DNA from 3 places in the Lamprobacter sp. genome. Region 2 is predicted to be linked to each of the others. Evidence: predicted binding sites of a transcription regulator. Region 2 holds the regulator's gene; each other region holds the start of a gene.
The links. The regulator FNR, encoded in region 2, switches genes on or off when oxygen is low (the NO sensors DNR and NnrR bind a similar motif). The targets are predictions, from matches to a motif close to TTGATNTANATCAA.
Positions count from the first base shown of each region.

Region 1: VBE63_RS03220 (ribonucleoside triphosphate reductase) is a predicted target of FNR. The motif match lies at 1,875-1,888, and genes of this name have one in related genera.
Region 3: hcp (hydroxylamine reductase) is a predicted target of FNR. The motif match lies at 1,528-1,541, and genes of this name have one in related genera.

Region 1 covers NZ_JAYESN010000007.1:28,751-32,970, forward strand. Annotated here, with positions in the region: gene VBE63_RS03210 (PhoH family protein) at 1-49, opposite strand, end outside; gene miaB (tRNA (N6-isopentenyl adenosine(37)-C2)-methylthiotransferase MiaB) at 119-1,513, opposite strand; gene VBE63_RS03220 (ribonucleoside triphosphate reductase) at 1,988-4,220, shown strand, end outside.
Region 2 covers NZ_JAYESN010000026.1:45,617-49,836, forward strand. Annotated here, with positions in the region: gene VBE63_RS09250 (CTP synthase) at 1-704, opposite strand, end outside; gene VBE63_RS09255 (sulfur globule family protein) at 962-1,363, shown strand; gene fnr (fumarate/nitrate reduction transcriptional regulator Fnr) at 1,664-2,422, shown strand; gene dnaQ (DNA polymerase III subunit epsilon) at 2,534-3,277, opposite strand; gene rnhA (ribonuclease HI) at 3,324-3,803, opposite strand; gene VBE63_RS09275 (class I SAM-dependent methyltransferase) at 3,793-4,220, opposite strand, start outside.
Region 3 covers NZ_JAYESN010000192.1:1,689-5,908, forward strand. Annotated here, with positions in the region: partial or broken gene VBE63_RS23640 (type I restriction endonuclease subunit R) at 1-1,375, shown strand, start outside; gene hcp (hydroxylamine reductase) at 1,627-3,255, shown strand; gene VBE63_RS23650 (Uma2 family endonuclease) at 3,469-4,068, shown strand.

The sequences.
Region 1 (4,220 bases), on a different contig from region 2:
TGTCTTCGGGCGACAGGCTGAGGTCGATGTTGATGGGTGATTGGGTCAAGGGCGGTGCGCACGAGGCGCTGTTGGCAGGGCTGATCGGTCGATCGGTCGCAAATGCACTGCAGCTAAACTATAGCCGGGCGTTGCCGAGCCCAAGTGGCGGTGCGACGCTGACCAAGCTCGCTGGTCCAGCCGCGGTGGCCTGCTGTCGCTCGCCACGCAGGGAATTTGGCAGGGCTTCAGTGATCAGTAGGTCAACGAATCCGCCGATCAGCACTTTGGGGCCGCTAAAGTTGACCACTCGGTTGTTCTCAGTGCGCCCGGCTAGCTGGCTCGGGTCTTTGCGAGAGAGGCCCGTGACCAGGACGCGATGCAGCTCGCCGACCATCTTGCGGCTGATCTGCTGCGCTTGCTGATTGATCTGCTGCTGCAGCCGCGCGAGCCGTGCTTGCTTGACGCTGGTGGGGACGAGGTCGGGATAGTCAGCAGCTGGGGTGCCGGGTCGCGCACTATAGATGAAGCTGAAGGATTGGTCGAAGCCGATCTCGCGGATCAGTTGCAGTGTGGCCTCGAAATCGGCTTCGGTCTCGCCGGGAAAGCCGACGATGAAGTCCGATGAGAGGCTGATCTCAGGGCGGGCACGTCGCAGCCGACGGATCTTGTCCTTGTATTCGAGGGCGGTATGGCCGCGCTTCATCAGCGCCAGGATGCGGTCTGAGCCGCTCTGCACCGGCAGGTGCAGATAGCTCACCAGCTCGGGGACTTCGGCGTAGGCCGCGATCAGGCTGTCGGAGAACTCGACCGGGTGCGAGGTGGTGAAGCGAATGCGGTCGATGCCGTCGATCGCCGCGCAGTAGCGGATCAGCAATGCCAGGTCGGCGATCTCGCCATCGTGCATCGGGCCGCGATAGGCGTTGACATTTTGCCCCAGCAGGTTGATCTCGCGCACGCCCTGCTCAGCGAGGCTGGCAACCTCGGCGATGACGTCATCGAAGGGGCGGCTGACCTCCTCGCCACGGGTGTAGGGAACCACGCAATAGGTGCAGTATTTGGAGCAGCCTTCCATGATCGAGACGAAGGCACTCGGCCCCTCGGCACGCGGCTCGGGCAGGCGGTCGAACTTCTCGATCTCGGGGAAGCTGACGTCGATCTGCGGCTGATGCCGCTGCTCGAGCGCATCGAGCATCGCCGGCAAACGGTGCAGCGTTTGTGGACCGAAGACCAGATCGACATAAGGGGCGCGCTCGCGGATCAGCTCGCCTTCTTGACTGGCGACGCAGCCGCCGACGCCGATCACCAGGCCTGGCCGATGGGCCTTCCAGGGCCGCCAGCGCCCAAGCTGGGAAAACACCTTCTCTTGTGCCTTCTCGCGGATCGAACAGGTGTTCATCAGCAGCACATCGGCCTCTTCGGGACACTGGGTGCGTTCGAGCCCATGTGACTCACGCAGCAGGTCGGCCATCCGTGACGAGTCGTACTCGTTCATCTGGCAGCCGTAGGTTTGGATGAAGACTTTGCGAGGCATGGATTCTGTTCGATTCGCTAAGGCTGATCGAGCGATGTGGGGCGAGCGATGGGGTTGAGAGCGACGGGGTTGAGCGGCTCATCCTCGGGAAAGGGGATCATGGTGTCAAGCGCTGCTGAATCAATGGATTTCCTGTGCCGCCGGTCGAACCGCCGATCGGCCAGGCCGCTGTCGGTGCTGAGCCTGCTGATCGCACAGCGCTCTGCGGGTTCTTGCACCCGTCTTTGGCGTCACGCAGCAGCTGAGATCGCCGGGTTTCCTGCTCATCCTGCTAAGCGTGATTCTGGAGAGGGCGAGCGAACATCGGGCTGGTCCGGAACCTGTGCGTCTGGGGATCACCGAGGGGCAGTCCGCATTGGAGCTGACTTGGGTCAATGCGCTGCCGGCTGTTGCGGCAGACCGCTATCAACCACATCTTGCGTTCGCTATACTCCGCAACACAATATCTTGTGTCTTTCGTCGGTGAGCCTTTCTATGACGACCCTTGCTGCCCAACTCGCTGTTTTGCCAACAAGCGTCACCAAGCGCGATGGCGAGCAGGTTCCGTTTGACGCCTCAAAGATTCAGTCGGCGATCGCGCGTGCTGGGCAAGCGACGGGCGAATTCGGCGAGATGGAGGCGCAGCTGTTGACCGCGCAGGTGGTCAAGGTGCTGGCACATCGCTACGGTGAAGGGCGCAACCCAGACATCGAGGGTATCCAGGACGTCGTCGAGCAGACGCTGATCAGCGCCAATCATTTCGAGACCGCGCGCTCTTATATCGTCTACCGTGAGCAGCGCGCCAAGCTGCGCGCCGATCGGCGCACGCTGGTGGATGTCTCCAGCTCGATCAACGAGTACCTGGACCGCTCGGACTGGCGCGTCGCGGCCAATGCCAATCAGGGCTATTCGCTCGGCGGGCTGATCCTGAACACCTCCGGCAAGATGATCGCCAACTATTGGCTGTCGCATGTGTATCCGCCGCAGGTCGGCGAGGCGCATCGCGAGGGCGATATCCATATCCATGATCTCGACATGCTCGCCGGCTACTGCGCCGGTTGGTCGCTGCGAACCCTGCTGACCGAGGGGCTGAATGGCGTGCCGGGCAAGGTCGAGGCCGGGCCGCCGCGGCACATGTCGAGCGCGATCGGACAGATCGTCAACTTCCTCGGCACCTTGCAGAACGAATGGGCGGGCGCCCAGGCATTCTCGAGCTTCGATACCTACATGGCGCCCTATGTGCGCGTCGATGGTCTCGACTATCCGCGCGTCAAGCAGTACATCCAGGAGCTGATCTACAACCTGAATGTGCCCTCGCGGTGGGGTTGTCAGTGCGTCGATGCCGAGACCGAGTGCCTGACCGAGCAGGGCTGGAAACGCTACGACCAGATCGCCGAGGGCGAACGGATTGCCACCTTCGATTGGCGCAATAATCGCTTGGAGTACCTGGAGCCGCTGGCGATCACGGCCTACGACTTCGACGGCGAGATGTATGTGCTGCGCAACCGTACCCAGGAGCAATGGGTCACGCCACAGCACAAGGTCGTCAGAAAGGTTTTCAACTCGGATAACCGTTGGATTCTCGAAGAGATCGAAGACGTCGCTAAGCTGAAATCGCCGGTGATCGTGCCGAATGCCTGGGAGACCACCTCGACGGTTGAGGTGGATGACAACCTGGTTATGCTGCTGGCTTGGGTGGTTGCGGAGGGGAACCTCGATTTTGACGCCGGTCGGCGTCGCGTCAGCATCTGGCAATCAACGGGTAACCGCGAGAACGCGGCCGAGATCGAATGGCTGCTGACCGAGATGGGCCTGACCTGGCATGAGCGACGCCAGACTGGCACCTATGCCAATCACCCTGTCTGTCGTTATCGGCTCAACAGCGAGGGCAGTGAGCTGGTGCTCGGCTATCTGCAGCGCAAGTGTGTGCCCGCATTGATCCGCACCCTGTCGGCGCGGCAGATCCGGCTGTTTCTCGAGACTTATGTCAAGGGCGACGGCAGCATCGAGCCGAACGGCCGCACACGCATCTATACCAACGACCAGGAAAACCTCGACGCCCTGCAAGAACTCTGCAGCCTGGCGGGCTGGGGCAGCACGGTCTACACCCGCAAGGATTCCGGCGTGCATGTGCTGAACATCGTCCGCAACCGCGAGACCTATATTCAGCTGATCGAGCGCAAGCCCTATCGCGGCAAGGTCTGGTGTCCGACGACCCGCAACGGCACCTTCGTCGCTCGTCGTCGCGGCAAGACCTTCATTACCGGTAATACCCCGTTCACGAACCTGACCTTTGACTGGGTCTGCCCCGAGGATCTGCGCCAGCAGGTGCCGGTGATCGGCGGCCAGGAGCAGTCGTTCAGCTACGGCGAACTGCAGGCCGAGATGGACATGATCAACCGCGCCTACATCGAGGTAATGACCGAGGGCGATGCCAAGGGGCGCATCTTCACCTTCCCGATCCCGACCTACAACATCACCGAGGATTTCCCCTGGGAGAGCGAGAATGCAGAGTATCTCTTTGAGATGACTGCAAAATATGGCCTCCCCTATTTTCAGAACTTCCTCAACTCCGAGCTCTCGCCGAACATGGTGCGCTCGATGTGCTGCCGGTTGCAGCTGGATCTGACCGAGCTACTCAAGCGCGGCAACGGGCTATTCGGCTCGGCCGAGCAGACCGGCTCGCTCGGTGTGGTGACCATCAACTGCGCGCGGCTTGGTTATACCC
Region 2 (4,220 bases):
ATCACCGCCCGCTCCGGAACATTGGTGAAGAGCGCGATCTTACGCCGTTCCTCATCTGGCAGGTCGCGTTCGGCGCGGCAGAGCAGGATGTCCGGCTGGATACCGATCGAGCGCAGCTCCTTGACCGAGTGCTGAGTCGGCTTGGTCTTGATCTCGCCGGCGGCCGGGATGAACGGCACCAGGGTGAGGTGCATGAACAGCGCGTTCTCGACGCCGACCTCGACCCGCATCTGCCTGATCGCCTCCAAAAAGGGCAGCGATTCGATGTCGCCGACAGTGCCACCGATCTCAACGATGGCGACATCGGTCTCGTCGGCACCGAGGCGGATCGACGCCTTGATCTCGTCGGTGATGTGCGGGATCACCTGCACGGTACGACCGAGGTAGTCGCCCCGGCGCTCCTTGCGGATCACGCTCTCGTAGATCTGGCCGGTGGTGAAGTTGTTGTTGCGCCCCATCCGTGTGCGGAGGAAGCGCTCATAGTGTCCGAGATCAAGATCAGTCTCGGCACCATCATCGGTGACATAAACCTCACCATGCTGAAACGGACTCATGGTGCCCGGATCGACATTGATGTAGGGATCGAGCTTGATCATCGTCACCTTGAGACCGCGCGCTTCGAGCAGCGCAGCCAGGGACGCGGACGCAATACCTTTGCCGAGCGACGAGACAACGCCGCCGGTAACGAAAATAAACTTGGGCATGACCTGTGGAGGCAGACGACTTGGGTCTGGATAGGATACCCCTCTCAAGGTAGCAAATTGGCTGCGACCTCACAATTCCGACCGAGAAAGGTCCGATGCCATGGCGTCGATCATGGACTTCACAAGCAGTATCCGCTGCACGTATACTCCGCGGCGTTCGTTCTCTGCGGACCTCCATCGCAGCTCGACGCGGAGCTGACCCACACAGATCGCAGGGGCTGCGGCGGATCGATTTACCACCCTTACGGAGCATCACAATGAACAAGTTTGCAAAGGTCATGGGCATTGCCGCCATTGCCACCAGCGCTGCCTTCTCGATGAGCGCTGCCCAGGCATGGTGGGGCGGCCCCGGCTACGGTGGTCCTGGCTACGGCAACGGTTGGGGCGACGGCATGGGCGACATGTTCAGCGACATGTTGGGTGACGGCTACGGCGACTTCAACATGAGCATGAGCGGTGGTGGCCGGGGTTATGGCCGCGGGCGCGGCTATGGCTATGGTCGCGGCTATGGCGACGGTTACGGCTATGGCTACCCCGGCTATGGCTACGGCTATCCAGGTTACGGCTATGGTGCCCCTTACGGCTACGGCGCCCCTTATGGCATGCCTTACGGCGCGCCGATGGCTCCAGCCGCCCCGGCTGCTCCTGAGGCCAAGTAAGTAACGGCTCATTACCGTTTCTGCCCAAGCCGCGCCTCGGCGCGGCTTTTTCTATTTTCCGCCGGCCGTGCCCAAGGGCTGTCAGCGAGCGCGCAGATGGCCCTGATCGGAAGCGAGCACCGGACTGTAACGCCCTCATCGTCACGCTTGCCGCCCCTCGCGACAGCGTTTGCGTGTGCCCCGCGAAATCCTGACCGTTAATTTCAATACGCAACGCGCGTGTATGCAAATCAGATTGACGCTTGATGCATGTCAACTTGAGTTGCAGAATACGGTTAAACCACACACTGGAAGCTTGCTTTGACTCAGCGAAAAGTTATCTCGTTCGACACGATCCGAGTCGCCTGCAAGAATTGCTCACTATCGCAGCTCTGTCTGCCGATGGGACTCGCGCCGGAAGATGTCGATCGCCTCGACTCCATCATCAAACGCTCTCGCCCACTGCATCGCGGCGACCACCTGTTCCGAGGTGGCGAGCGTTTCCGCTCCCTCTATGTCGTCAAGACGGGCTCGGTGAAGACCTATGCGCCGAGTGAGGAAGGCGGCGAGCAGGTGCTTGGTTTCCATCTTCCCGGTGAGATCATCGGCCTGGATGCGATCGACAAGTCTTGCCATGCCTGCTCTGCCAAGGTGCTCGAGACCTCAGCGATCTGCGAGGTGCCTTTCCAACGCTTCGAGGAGCTCGCGGCCTCGATCCCCTCGCTGCAGCACCAGATGTATCGTCTGTTGAGCAAGGAGATCGGGCAGGACGCCGATATGCTGCTGCTGCTCGGCAAGAAGAATGCCGAGGAGCGACTCGCGGCCTTCCTCACCAGCATGTCGAGCCGACTCAGCAAGCGTGGTTTGTCGCCAACCGACTTCTACCTGAGCATGTCCAGGCATGAGATCGGCAGCTATCTTGGTCTCGCGGTCGAAACCGTCAGCCGGCTCTTCACCCGTTTCCAAGAAGACGGCATGCTCCGTGTCGATCGCAAGCACGTCGAGGTACTCAACCTGAGCGCGCTCGAGATGATGGCCGGTGCACCGCCATCCAGTGCCCATAAACAGCGCTCGAATTGACCGCGGCACCGTCCTGCCAGATTCAAACGCCTTGCCGGGTTCAAGCCCCTCGGCACACCGGAGTCTGTTTGCCGAACCCAGGTAGGTAAGACTCCGGCATGGACGATGGGCCTAGGGTGCTCTGGTCTTGCCCGACAACGACATCCAGACACAGCCGCCGTCGCTCGCAGCGTTGATCGCCTGGAGACGGGCGAGGTGTGCAGAGCGTTCAAGATCTGTCGCACGCAGGATGCGCAGTGGCGGCCTGTCCTTCCGCACCCGTCTCGGTAAGACCCCAGCCTCGGCCTGCCCGCCGTGATGATCAGGGGTGGACTCGCTGCCGAGCGCCAGCGCGACCTGACCGCCGGTCATCGCCAGATAGACGTCGGCAAGGATCTCGGCGTCAAGCAAGGCCCCGTGCAAATCGCGGCGACTGTTATCAATCTCGTAGCGCCGACAGAGCGCATCAAGGCTGTTGCGTTGCCCAGGATGCCGCTGCCGCGCTAATGCGAGGGTGTCGACAACCGTGCATAAATCCTCGATGCGGGGGGCATTTGGACGCCATTGGCTCAGCTCATGATTCAAAAATCCGACATCAAACGCGGCATTGTGGATGATCAGCTCGGCGCCACGCAGATAGTCAATCAACTCTTCGGCGATCTCGGCAAAGCGCGGTTTGTCGGCGAGGAAGGCATTCGAGATCCCATGCACCGCAACTGCTCCGGCATCGATCTCGCGATCCGGTTGAAGATAGCGGTGAAAGTTGGCCTTGGTCAGCTGGCGCTCAACCACCTCGACACAGCCGATCTCGATGACCCGATGCCCTTCGCTGGGCTCAAGCCCGGTGGTTTCCGTATCGACAACAAGCTGTCGCATCACACCCTTCCTAAACTGTTTAGCCTGGGAGATCTGAGCCTGGGGATCAGGCCCGCTTTGGGATGCCCCGGTTGGCGAGTTGGTCGGCACGCTCATTCTCCGCATGTCCACTGTGGCCGCGGACCCAACGCCAGCTCACGCGATGGCCAGCCAGTGCCTGATCGAGACGTTGCCAGAGATCCTGGTTCTTCACCGGACTCCCCTGCTTGGTCATCCAGCCATTGCGCTTCCAACGCGCCATCCAGCGCTCGACCCCATCCTGTACATAGCGCGAATCGACGGTCAGTATCACGCTGCTCTGCCGCTTGAGGGTCTCAAGTGCTTGAATCACTGCCATCAATTCCATCCGGTTATTCGTGGTCTGCGACTCACCTCCGAAGAGCTCCTTCTCGTGTGCGCCATAACGCATCAACGCCCCCCAACCACCGGGCCCCGGATTCCCCTTACAGGCGCCATCGGTGAAGACCTCAACGGCCGTTGGGCGTTCATTCTGCGCCTTTGCGGCAGACAACTGACTAGCGGACATGATGACCTTCACGGGCGGTTGGCTTCACGGCGCCGCTGGGCAGAAATGCTGGGCGTTGTCTCCAGCGCGGTCGCAGCGGAGTGGAAAGGCTCACGCGCTTGACCGCGCGCACCACATAGATGCCACCAAACAGGGGCCACCAGCGTGTACCGGCTTCTTCGAGCCAATTGAGGCGCTGGCTAAAGGCGGACCGCAGAGGTGGCCGAAATAATAACCAGTGTCGCACCTCCAACTGAAAGCCCAGCAGGTCGAGCCAGTCGATGAGGCGGGATGAGGTTAACTGATTGCCACCCCAGGGTGCTTGCCGATGGCGCAGCGCCCCACGCATCAGGCCCCAAGGACTCAATGGATTGAAGCCGATGATCAGGATACGCCCCTCCGGGATCAGAACACGCTCGGCCTCGCGCAGCACGCGTT
Region 3 (4,220 bases), on a different contig from region 2:
GCTCATGAAGGAGGGCATGGAGCTGCCGGCGGCGATGCGCGCGAAGCCCCAGTTCCAGCACATGCAGCGCATGGCGCTCGACGAGGCCTTTAAGCAGGCCGAGCACCCGTTTCGCATCGCCATCGTCTGTGCCATGTGGCTGACCGGCTTCGACGTGCCGAGCCTGTCCACACTCTATCTGGACAAGCCGCTCAAGGCCCACACGCTGATGCAGGCCATCGCCCGCGCCAACCGCGTGCACGAGGGCAAGAACAACGGCCTGATCGTTGACTACTGCGGCATCCTGAAGCACCTGCGTCGGGCGCTCGCAACCTTCGTCGGCATCGGACCTGACGGCGGCGAGGAGAGCGATCCGGCCAAGCCCGACGAGGCGTTGCTGGAGGAGTTGACAGAGGCGATCGCGCTGGTGCGTGACTTTCTGAACGAGCGTGCCGCGGCGTTGGATGCCGTGATCGAGAAGACCGGCTTCGCCCGCAACGCCGCCATCCTCGCCTGCAAGGAGGCTGCCAACGAGAACGATGAGACCCGCAAGCACTTCGAGATCCTGTGTCGGCAGGTGCTCAAGACCTTCAAGGCCTGTATCAACGTCGCTGGCATCAATGCCCATCGGCCCGACCGTGATGCCATCGACGTGGTCTACAAGCAATTACAGCAGGATCGAGAGCAGGCGGACATCACCGCCATCATCCGCCAACTGCACCAGGTGGTGGACGAGGCCATCGAGACCAAGCCCGCGCGCGCGGACGAAGAATCCGCTGCCTATGACATCAGCCGGATCGACTTCGAGCGGCTGAAGCGGGAATTCGAGCGCTCGCCCCGGCAGCGCACCACGGTGCAGGACCTGAAGAACGCCGTGGAGCAACGCCTCAAGCGCCTGCTGCAACAGAACCCACTGCGTACCGACTTCCAGCAGCACTACGAGCAGATTGTCACCGACTATAACCGCGAGAAAGATCGCTTGACCATCGAGCAGACCTTTGAGGCCCTGCTCAGGTTGGTGCAGGAGTTGGATGCGGAAGAGGACCGAGCGGTACGGGAAGGTTTGGACGAGGAGTCGCTGGCGGTGTTCGACCTGTTGAAGAAGCCGGACCTCTCGGCAGACGAGATCAAGCGCATCAAGGTCGTCGCGGCGGAGCTGCTGGAGAATCTCAAGGCCGAAAAGCTGCGCGTCGATCACTGGAAAGATAAAGAGGCGACCCGCGATGCCGTTCGCCAGGCGATCCACGACCACCTGTGGAGCGACGACACCGGCCTGCCGGTGGCGCAGTACAGCGACGAGGATGTCCAGCTCCGGTCGGACGATGTCTACCGCCACATATTCCGCGCCTACCCGGTGGTCCCGTCACCCTTCTATCAAGCGCCGGCGATGGCATAGATCGCGACGGACAGCATGATCCACAGCGAGGTGGTTGCAGTCTAGGAGGCGCTGAGGGCGGACGCTGGCCCTCGGCCGACGATCAGGCTCAGGTCGAGCCCCTGCGCGCTGCGAGATCCGGCCATGTTTGGCATCTGAGGCCGAAAACCGGCTTGACCATGATCAAGTCGCATCCCCCTCTGAGTTGAAAGACTGTCCCTGTCGATCCTGGCATCGCCACCCCAACCACCGTCAGCGGACCGAGTCTTTCAATGAGTATGTTCTGTTTCCAATGTGAAGAGGCCACTAAGGGCACCGGCTGTACCACCAAGGGTATCTGCGGCAAGACCGAGAGCATCGCCGTGCAGCATGATCTTTTGGTCTACCTGCTCAAGGGCCTCGCCATCGTCGCCGAGCAGGCCGAGCGCCAAGGCCAGCCGGATGCGTCCGTTGGTCCCTTCATCGCCCAAGCCTTGTTCGCCACCATCACCAATGCCAATTTCGATCCGGCGCGCTTCAACAGCCTAATCCAGGCCACCCTCGCCAAGCGCGATGCGCTCAAGGCCGCGATCGGCTTTAGCGGTGATCAGGACGAGCTGAACTGGACCGGCAGCCCAGCCACCTATGCCGCCAAGGGCGCTGAGGTCGGCGTGCTGTCGCAGCCCAACGAAGACCTGCGCTCCCTGCGCGAGCTGCTGGTCTATGGCGTCAAAGGCATGGCCGCCTATACCGACCATGCCGCCATCCTCGGTCTTCAGAAGCCCGAGATCTATGCCTTCATGATCAAGGCGCTGGCCGCGACCACTCGGGAGCTGAGCATTGATGAGATGACCGCGCTGGTGATGGAGTGCGGCGCTGTCGGTGTGACCGCGATGGCCCTGCTCGACGAGGCCAATACCAGCGCCTATGGCCACCCGGAGATCACCCAGGTCAAGCTCGGCGTCGGCAGCCGCCCCGGTATCCTGATCTCCGGCCACGATCTCAAGGATCTGCAAGACCTGCTCGAGCAGAGCGTCGATAGCGGTGTCGACATCTACACCCACAGCGAGATGCTGCCGGCCCACGCCTATCCAGCCTTCAAGCAGTATCCGCACTTCGTCGGCAACTACGGCAACGCCTGGTGGCAGCAGGACACCGAATTCGCCGCCTTCAACGGCCCGATCCTGATGACCACCAACTGCATCACGCCGGTCAAGAGCGCCTATCGCGATCGGATCTACACCACTGGCATGACCGGCTGGCCGGGCGTCCAGCACATCGGCGATCGGCTTGAGGGCGGCGCCAAGGACTTCTCGGCGATCATCGCACAGGCCAAGACCTGCCCGCCGCCGACCGAGCTGGAGCAGGGCGAGATCACCACCGGCTTCGCCCATGCCCAGGTCATGGCACTGGCCGATCAGGTGGTCGACGCGGTCAAGACCGGCGCCATCAAGCGCTTCGTGGTCATGGGCGGCTGCGACGGCCGGCACAAGGAGCGCAGCTACTACACCGACGTCGCCCAAGCCTTGCCGCAGGACGCGGTGATCCTCACCGCCGGCTGCGCCAAGTACCGCTTCAACAAGCTGGATCTCGGCGAGATCGGCGGCATCCCGCGCCTGCTCGACGCCGGCCAGTGCAACGACTCCTACTCGCTGGCCTTTATTGCGCTGAAGCTGAAAGAGGTGTTTGGGCTCGATGACATCAACGAGCTGCCGATCTCCTACGACATCGCCTGGTATGAGCAGAAGGCGATCATCGTGCTGCTGGCGCTGCTGCATCTGGGCGTCAAGCACATCCGGCTCGGCCCGACGCTGCCGGCCTTCCTGTCGCCGAACGTGGCCAAGGTGCTGATCGAGACCTTCGACATTAAGCCGATTGGTCGCGTGGAGGAGGATGTGACGGCGATGATGGCGGCTGCTTGAGCCGACTGGCCTGCGTGATCCGTGATGGCTAGCCGCATTGGCTGATCCTGGTCTGCGCAGCCTTCGCGGCAAGAAGGCTGCGTGGGCTGCCAGGCCTGTGCGGGCAACCGTCTTTTCAAGCCGCGCTGAGCCGATGTTGGTGGCCAAGACAGGCGCGACCAAGGCTATACTTGGCACCACAGCATCCGCCGCAATGACTCACCGGAGGCCATGATGTCCGCTGCTGCATCCCAACCGCATCTCTCGTTCGACGACTGGCTTGCCATCGAGCGCACCACCATCGACCAACGCAGCGAATATGTGGCTGGCGAGGTCTTTGCAATGGCCGGTGGCACCGAGGAGCACAATCTGATCGTGCTCAATGTTGGCGCAGAGCTGCGCAGCCAGCTCAAAGGTCGCCCCTGCCGGGTGTATCCGAGTGACATGAAGGTCTACATCGCCTCGGCCGAGGTCGGTGCCTATCCGGATGTGATGGTGATCTGCGGCGAGCGCGCGTTCTACGACGGCCGGCGCGACGTTGTCACCAATCCGATCCTGATCGTCGAGATCCTCTCTGACTCGACCGAGGCCTACGACCGGGGTGACAAGTTTCGACACTATCGAAGCTTGGAAAGCCTGCGGGCCTATCTGCTGCTCTCGCAAGATCAGATGCAGGCGGAGCTATTTCTACGCCAGCCAGATGGGACCTGGAGCCTGAGCAGCTACGAGGGTGCAGCGGACAGCATTCCGCTGAGTCTCATCGAGGCCGAGCTGTCGCTGGCTGAGATCTACGACAAGGTCGAGCTGCAGGGGTCGTCGAACTCGATGGGATGAAGCCGAAGCCAAAGGCCGGACGACCGTGATAATGCCTTCCATCGCGGCATCAATGGCGCAATGGTCGCTGCTGGCATTCTTACTCGGACTGGGGCTGAGCCTGCGGCTGCTGAGCCGCCCGCGGCTTGAATAGCAAGGGTGTTTCGACCTGC